DNA from 2 places in the Thermus aquaticus genome. Region 1 is predicted to be linked to the other one. Evidence: riboswitches for the same ligand, from Rfam matches in the RefSeq annotation. Region 1 holds a riboswitch; the other holds the start of a gene.
The links. Region 1 has a riboswitch for thiamine pyrophosphate ahead of thiE (thiamine phosphate synthase). Riboswitches for the same ligand answer to the same signal wherever they lie in the genome.
Positions count from the first base shown of each region.

Region 1 (3,877 bases):
AGCAGGGCCAAGGGGAGGAGCAAGGCCAAGAGGGCCAGGGCCCTGGCGTAGGGCCGTCTGGCCAAGGTGGCCGATCCCCTCACCTCCGGAAGTCCGGGTGCGGGATGAGCACCTGCCCGCTCTTCTCGTAGATGGCCACGTGGAGATCCAGGGCCGCCTTGCCCACGGTGTAGCCGTACCCCGAGAGGTAGGTCACGTCCATGGCCACGATGCGGCCCGCCTTGCCCGCGGGGGTCTCGGCCACCCCGGGAAGGCGCAGGACCGCCTCAAAGCTAAAGGGCTGGTCAGGGAAGAAGGGCACCAGGATGACCTCGGGACGGGCGGCCACCACCGCCTCGGCGGTGAGGCTCACGCAACCCCGCACCGCTCCAGGCCCTTGCACCTTCTTCACCGCACTTTGGGCCCCGGCTAGGGCGATGAGGCCTGCCCCGCTGGCTTCCTCCCCGCAGACGAAGGTGTTGCGGGGATCCCGGGGGTAGAGGTAAAGGACCCGGGCTTCCGGACCTCTCCGCACCAGGATTTTGGAGCGGAGGGCCAGGAGGTCCCGCTCCAAAGCCCGCACCAGGTCCTCCCCGCGGGCCACCTGGCCCACAGCGGCGGCCACGGTGCGGATCTTCCTCTTGACCCCCTCCACCGTGGGCTCATCGGGCACCAGGACCACGCTCACCCCGGCCCGGCGAAGCTGTTCTAGGACCGGGGGCGGGCCCGCCTCGGAAACCGCGAGCACCAAAGTGGGCCGTTGGGCAAGGATGGCCTCCGCATTCAGGCGGAAAAAGAGGCCGACATCGGGCTTGCGCACCACCTGGGGAGGGATGTAGGAGCCCGTGTCCCGGGCCACGATGCGGTCGGCCACCCCAAGCCTGCCCAGGATTTCGGAGATGGAACCGCCCACGCTGACGATGCGCTCGCTGCTCCTAACCTCCACCTCCCGGCCCGTGGCATCGGTAACCCGCACTGGCTGGCCCAGAGCCAGACCCAGCAAGAGCAAAGAAAGGGCGATTAAGCGCATAACCGGCGCGAGAATAAAGTCCCAAGCCTCCTAGGGTCAAGTGGGGCAGGCTACGTTCCCCGGCTTCCCGGTGCCTAAGGGGCCTGCCCTCGAAGGCCAGGGTGGGGCGGGGGCCATAGGCCCAGCTCCTCCAGGGCGCAGGAAAAGCCTGAAGCCGCATCCCCTGCACCTCTCGCACGAAGGGGATGGTCTCCTCGTCCCGCCTACTTTGCCAGTAGGCCACCAGAGAGGCTTCTGGACCTGGCGGGCCACCCCCCTTTGTGACCTGGCCCCCTTGTTCCCTCACCCCTTCTTCGTATACTACCTACTGCAGGCTAGGGGTGCCCCAATGGAGGGGCTGAGAGCTGGGTGGTCCCAGCAACCCTTGGAACCTGATCCGGGTAATGCCGGCGGAGGGAAGCCTATGCGGATAGAAGCCCCACAACCCATTCCCGCCTCCCTCGGGCCGCGTGGGCCGTTTCCGTCGGCCTGAGGAGGTGGTGGCGTGCAGGGAAGGCTTTACCTGGTGGTGACCCCCAGGCCCGGCTGGTCCTTCGCCGAGACCCTGGACCGCACCGAGCGGGCCCTGGCGGGCGGGGTGGAGGTCCTGCAGCTTCGGGCCAAGGACTGGGAGGCCAGGCCCATCCTGGAGCTGGGGGAGAGGATGCGGGCCCTGGCCGAGCGCTACGGGGTTCCCTTCTTCTTAAACGACCGGCCCGACCTGGCCGCCCTCCTGGGGGCGGACGGGGTCCACCTGGGGCAGAACGACCTCACCCCCCCGGAGGCCCGGCGCTTCTTCGGGGGGATGGTGGGCCGCTCCACCCACGCGCCGGAGCAGGCCCTGAGGGCCCTCGAGGAGGGGGCGGACTACCTCTCCGTGGGGCCGGTGTGGGAGACCCCCACCAAGCCGGGGCGGCCTGCGGCGGGCCTCGGCTACGTGCGCTGGGCGGCGGAGAACCTGGGGAATAGGCCCTGGTTCGCCATCGGCGGCATAGACCTGGCCAACCTGGACCAGGTCCTGGAAGCCGGGGCCAGGCGCATCGTGGTGGTGCGGGCCATCCTGGACGCCCCCGACCCCGAGGGGGCGGCCAGGGCCTTTAGGGAGCGGCTCTATGGTGTGGCTTAACGGCGAGGCCAGGCCCCTCGAGGGGCGGGACCTCAGGGAGGTCCTGGAGGAGCTTAGGGTGGAGCTGGAGCGGGTGGCCGTTCTCGTGAACGAGGAGGCCTTCCCCGGGCGGGAGCTTCCTCCCTACGTCCTGAAGGAGGGGGACGTGGTGGAGGTGGTGGCCCTCATGCAAGGAGGCTAGATGGACACCTGGAAGGTGGGCGACGTGGAGCTCAAAAGCCGCCTCATCCTGGGCTCGGGCAAGTACCGGGACTTCGGGGTGATGCGGGAGGCCATCTGGGCGGCGGGGGCCGAGGTGGTCACGGTCTCCGTAAGGCGGGTGGAGCTCAAGGCCCCGGGGCATGTGGGGCTTTTGGAGGCCCTTGAGGGGGTGCGCCTCCTCCCCAACACCGCCGGGGCCAAGACGGCCGAGGAGGCGGTGCGCCTCGCCCGGCTGGGGAGGGCCCTCACCGGGGAGCGGTGGGTGAAGCTGGAGGTCATCCCCGACCCCACCTACCTCCTCCCGGACCCCGTGGAGACCCTGAAGGCGGCGGAGCGCCTCTTGGAGGAGGGCTTCCTGGTCCTCCCCTACATGGGGCCGGACCTGGTGCTGGCCAAAAGGCTCGCCGCCCTGGGCACGGCCACGGTGATGCCCCTGGCGGCCCCCATCGGCTCGGGCTGGGGGGTGAGGACCCGGGCCCTTTTGGAGCTCTTCGCCCGGGAGCGGGCCTCCCTCCCCCCGGTGGTGGTGGACGCAGGGCTCGGCCTCCCCTCCCACGCGGCGGAGGTGATGGAGCTGGGCCTGGACGCGGTTTTGGTCAACACCGCCATCGCCGAGGCCCAGGACCCCCCCGCCATGGCCGAGGCCTTTAGGCTTGCGGTGGAGGCGGGGAGGAGGGCCTTTTTGGCGGGGCCTATGCGGCCTAAGAAGGCGGCGAGCCCCTCCAGCCCCACCGAGGGCGTGCCCCTGGGGAGGCAGGGGTGAGGGCCGAGGTGGCCGTGGTGGGGGCGGGGATCATCGGGACCCTGGCTGCCTACGAGCTGGCCAGGCGGGGCCTTTCCGTCCTCCTCCTGGACGCGGGGAAGGAGGGGGCGGCCACCCTGGCCAGCGCCGGGATGCTGGCCCCCTACCCCGAGGGGCTTTCCGGGGAGCTCCTGGAGGCGGGGCTTTTCGGCCTGGGCTACTACCAGGAGCTCCTGGCCGAGCTCAAGGAGCGGGGCTTCTCCGTGGAGGCGGGCTTTGCCGGCACCCACGTGGTGGTCCTAAGCGAGGGGGAGAAGGCGGCCTGGAGGGCCGAAGAGCCCCTCCCTTACCCGGTGCGGGGCGGCCGGGGGGCCCGGCGCTTCCCCGGGGGGTACGTGAACCCCAAGGCCCTCCGGGAGGCCCTCCTGGCCGCCCTCCGGGGGATGGGCGTGCCCCTGGTCCAGGCCGAGGCCGAAGGGGTGGCGGAGGGGAGGGTGATCCTAAGGGAAGGTGCGGTGGAGGCCCGCTTCGTCCTCCTCGCCGTGGGGGCCTGGGGCGGGCGGTTTGGCCTAGGGGTGCGGCCCCTGAAGGGGGAGGCCCTCCTCCTCGAGGGCGAGGCCCCGCCCGGACCCCTCTTCGCCGGGGACGGCTACCTCCTTCCCCGGGAGGGCGGGGTCTATGTGGGGGCCACGAGCCGGGAGGGGTGGGCCGGGGGCGTGGACCTCTTCGGCCTCCGCTGGCTCGCCGACTATGCCCACGAGCGCTTTCCCCTTCTGGAAGGGGCCCGCTTCCTTGGGGTCCTCTGGGGCTATCGGCCCCT
Region 1 covers NZ_LHCI01000106.1:1,683,446-1,687,322, reverse strand. The annotation lists gene BVI061214_RS09930 (FecCD family ABC transporter permease) at 1-65, opposite strand, end outside; gene BVI061214_RS09925 (heme/hemin ABC transporter substrate-binding protein) at 80-1,009, opposite strand; TPP riboswitch at 1,316-1,424, shown strand; gene thiE (thiamine phosphate synthase) at 1,494-2,114, shown strand; gene thiS (sulfur carrier protein ThiS) at 2,101-2,295, shown strand; gene BVI061214_RS09910 (thiazole synthase) at 2,296-3,078, shown strand; gene BVI061214_RS09905 (NAD(P)/FAD-dependent oxidoreductase) at 3,075-3,877, shown strand, end outside.

Region 2 (3,877 bases), 920 kb from region 1:
CTACCTGAAGGAGGTGCCCGTTCTTAGCCCCAAGACGGTCTCCGCCACCGAGGAGGCCGCCAGGGCCGTGGCCGAGGCTTTGGGGGCCCACCGGGCCTGCCTCTTGAGGGGCCACGGGGCCTTCACCTGGAGCGGGAAGGAAAAGCCCGAGGAGGCCCTCCTCGAGGCCTACAGCCTCATGACCACCCTGGAGGAGAGCGCCGAGATCCTCTTCTACCACCGCCTTTGGGAGAAGGGATGAGGCCACCCCATGTTGGGAACCGAGGCTTACCCGGGCTGGGGGGCCGGAAAATGGAGGCAAGGGGATGAGGGTTCTTTTCGTAGAGGGCAAGGAAGAGGCGGCCCTTAGGGCACTAGCCCAGGCGCTTCCCCACCCCTACTGGCTTCTTGCGGGGGAGGGCGTCTTCCTCCTGCAGGTCTTCGGGGCCTCGGAGGAGGCCCTGGCCCGGGCCCGGGAGGTGCCGGGGGTTAAGGTTTGGGCCTTCCGCCTCCAGGATGGGATAGTCTATAGGGGATGCGGGAAGAAATCGGCTACATCCCCGTAGGGGAGGCAGAGCTTTACGTGGAGGACGTGGGGGACCCCCACGCTCCCGCCCTTTTGGTCCTCCACGGCGGCCCCGGGGGCAACGCCTATGCCCTGCGGGAGGGCCTCGGGGAGTACCTGGAGGGCTTCCGCGCCATCTACTTTGACCAGCGGGGCTCGGGGCGTAGCCTGGAGCTTCCCGAAGACCCCAGGCTCTTCACCATAGACGCCCTGGTGGAGGACACCCTCCTCCTGGCCGAGGCCCTGGGCCTGGAGCGCTTCGCCCTTTTGGGGCACGGCTTTGGGGCCTTGGTGGCCCTGGAGGTCCTCCGCCGCTACCCGGGGGTGGAGGGGGCCATCCTCCTCGGGCCCTGGGTCAGCTTTCCCTGGCTTGCCCAGAGGCTCGCCGAGGCCGCCGGGCTCACCCCGGAGGGGGACCCGGAGGCCAACCTGCGGGCCGCCCTGGAACGGGCCGAGCCCAAGGCCCTCTTTGACCGCCTCATGTTCCCAAGCCCCAGGGGCCGCCTGGAGTACGAGTGGGTGGTGGAGGGCTCTGGGGTCGTAGGCCCCGACGCCCCGGCCCGAGCCTTTCTGAGGAATGGCCTTTGGCGCCTGGACTACACCCCCTACCTCACCCCAAGCCGGAGGCCGGTGGCCATCGTGGTGGGGGAAAAGGACGGCACCAGCTACCCCTACGCCGAAGAGGTGGCCGAGCGCCTCAAAGCCCCCATCCACGTGGTGCCCGAGGCGGGGCACTTCCCCTGGATTGACCAGCCGGAGGCCTTCGGCCAGGCCTTCCTCGAGGCCCTGGCCGCCTTGCGGGTGCTACACTAGAGGCGTCACCGGGGGTGCCCCTAAGGGGCTGAGAGATACCCTTGGAACCTGATCCGGGTAATGCCGGCGTAGGGAAGGTGACCGAGGCCCCTCCCGGTGACGAAGGAGGGGTTTTATGCTTAGGATCCTGGCGGTTCTCGTCTTCTTGGCCTTCGGCCTGGCGCAGGAGATCACGGTCCTCACCCACAGCAGCTTTTCCCTGGACAAGGCCCTCATCGCCCGGTTTGAGCGGGAAACGGGCCTCAAGCTCCGCTTCCTCAAAGGCGGCGACGCCGGGGAGACCCTGAACCGGGCCATCCTCACCAAAGGAGCCCCCATCGCCGATGTCATCTACGGCTTTGACAACACCTTCCTCTCCCGGGCCCTGGAGGCCGACATCCTCCTCCCCTACCGGAGCCCGGAGATCCGGAACCTGAAGGCCACCCTGCTTTTAGACCCCACCTTCCGGGCCCTCCCCGTGGACTACGGCTGGGTGAGCCTCAACTACGACCGGGCCTACTTCAAAGGCCGCCCCCTGCCCCAGGCGCCCAAGGACCTGGCCCGGCCCGAGTACGCCAGGCTCCTCGTGGTCCAGAACCCCGCCACCAGCTCCCCGGGCCTGGCCTTCCTCATGGCCACGGTGGCCCGCTTCGGCGAGGACGGCTACCTGGACTTCTGGGCCGCTCTAAGGGACGGGGGCGTGCGGGTGGCCAAGGGCTGGAGCGAGGCCTACTACACCCACTTCACCCTCTACAAGGGGGACCGGCCCCTGGTGGTCTCCTACACCACCTCCCCGGCGGCGGAGGTCTACTACTCTGAGGGCAAGTACCAGGAACCCCCCACGGGGAACCTCTTCCCGGAGCTCAGCTTCTTCCAGGTGGAGTTTGTGGGCATCCTCAAGGGGACGAAGAACCTGGAGGGGGCCAAAAAGGTGGTGGACTGGTTCCTCTCCCGCCCGGTCCAGGAGAACCTGCCCACGGAGATGTGGATGTACCCCGCCAGGCGGGACGCCAAGCTTCCTGAGGTCTTCCGCTTCGCTCCCGAGCCCGTGGGGAGCGTGCGCCTGGACCCCGTGGTCATGGCCAAGAACCGGGAGCGCTGGATTGAGGAGTGGACCAAGGTGGTCCTCCAGGGCCAGAGCCCCGAGGCGGTGAGGCGGGCGAGGCGCTAAGTACCCCACCGCGGCCTTTGCCGCGGTGGGGGCCCCAGAAAAGCCCTTCCAAAGCCCCGATTTGGACACTCCATGTTGCGAAACCAAAGCGCGAGCACTTAATACCACCCCATGCTGGCTTACGCCAGCATGGGGGCCCCGGCAAGTTACCAGGCATGGGGGGCCGAGGGAAACAGGAAACAAGGGTATTAGGGGCGCTTCTCCTTTCCTTCCTGGCCTTCGCCCTCTTCTACCCCCTGGCCCGGATCCTCCTTTTGGGCCTGGGGACGGGGTTCTGGGAGGCCCTGGGCAACCCCTACTACCTGGGCCGCTACCTCTTCAGCCTCCAGTACGGCCTCCTTTCCGCCCTCCTCACCCTGGCCCTGGCCTTTCCCCTGGCCTTCCTCTTCCGCTTCCGCTTTCCCGGGCGGGAGGCTCTCCTGGCCCTCAGCACCCTCCCCTTCGTCCTTCCCACGCCGGTGGTGGCCCTGGCCTTCATGGCCCTTTTGGGGCCCAGGGGGCTTCTGGGGGTGGACCTCTACGGCACCCTGGCCCTCCTCCTCCTGGTGGCCCTCTTCTACAACCTGGGCCTAGCGCTTCGCGTCCTCGTCCCCGTGGCCCTGAGGCTTCGGGGGGCCCTCGAGGCGGCCCGGGTCCTGGGGGCCACGCCTTACCGGGCCTTCTTCAGGGTGGGGCTTCCCCTTCTTTTGCCCGCCTTGGGCTCGGCGGGGCTTCTCGTCTTCATCTACGCCTTCTCCGCCTTCGGGGTGCCCCTGCTTTTGGGGGGCGGACGGTACGCCACCCTGGAGGTGGAGGTCTACACCCTCCTGGCCCACCGCCTGGCCTTCGCCGAGGCGGCCGCCCTCACGCTTCTCCAGCTTTTCACCCTGGCCCTGGCCGCCCTCCTTTACCTCCGCCTCCCCACCTACCCCCTTCCCCCCGGGGGGCCGGAGCCCGTGGGGCGGCCCTGGGCCCTCACCCTGGGGCTTTCCGCCTTCTTCCTCCTCCTTTACGCCCCCCTCCTCGCCCTCTTCCTGGAGGTGGACCCCGGGGCCCTGGCCCGGGCCTGGGCCTCGGAGGACTTCACCCCCCTGCCCGTGGCCCTAGGGAATAGCCTCCGCTTCACCCTTCTGGCCTTTTCTCTGGCCCTGCCCCTGGGGGTGGCCTACGCCGGGGCGGCCCGGGAGCGGGGGGGCCTGGACCTTCTGGGGCTTTTCCCCCTCATGGTGAGCCCGGTGGCCGTGGGTCTGGGCTACCTCCTGGCCTACCCCTCCCTCAGGGGCTCCCTGGCCCTCCTCCTCGCCGCCTACGCCCTCCTGGCCTACCCCCTCCTGGCCCGGGCCCTCCTCCCCGCCCTGAGGAGCCTTCCCAAAAGCCTCCTCGAGGCGGCC
Region 2 covers NZ_LHCI01000106.1:763,763-767,639, forward strand. The annotation lists gene BVI061214_RS05120 (fuculose-1-phosphate aldolase) at 1-241, shown strand, start outside; gene BVI061214_RS05125 (hypothetical protein) at 306-545, shown strand; gene BVI061214_RS05130 (alpha/beta fold hydrolase) at 515-1,357, shown strand; TPP riboswitch at 1,358-1,450, shown strand; gene BVI061214_RS05135 (thiamine ABC transporter substrate-binding protein) at 1,473-2,507, shown strand; gene BVI061214_RS05140 (ABC transporter permease) at 2,663-3,877, shown strand, end outside.
Region 2: it holds a riboswitch for thiamine pyrophosphate, as region 1 does, so the genes downstream of both, BVI061214_RS05135 (thiamine ABC transporter substrate-binding protein) here and thiE (thiamine phosphate synthase) in region 1, are expected to answer to the same signal.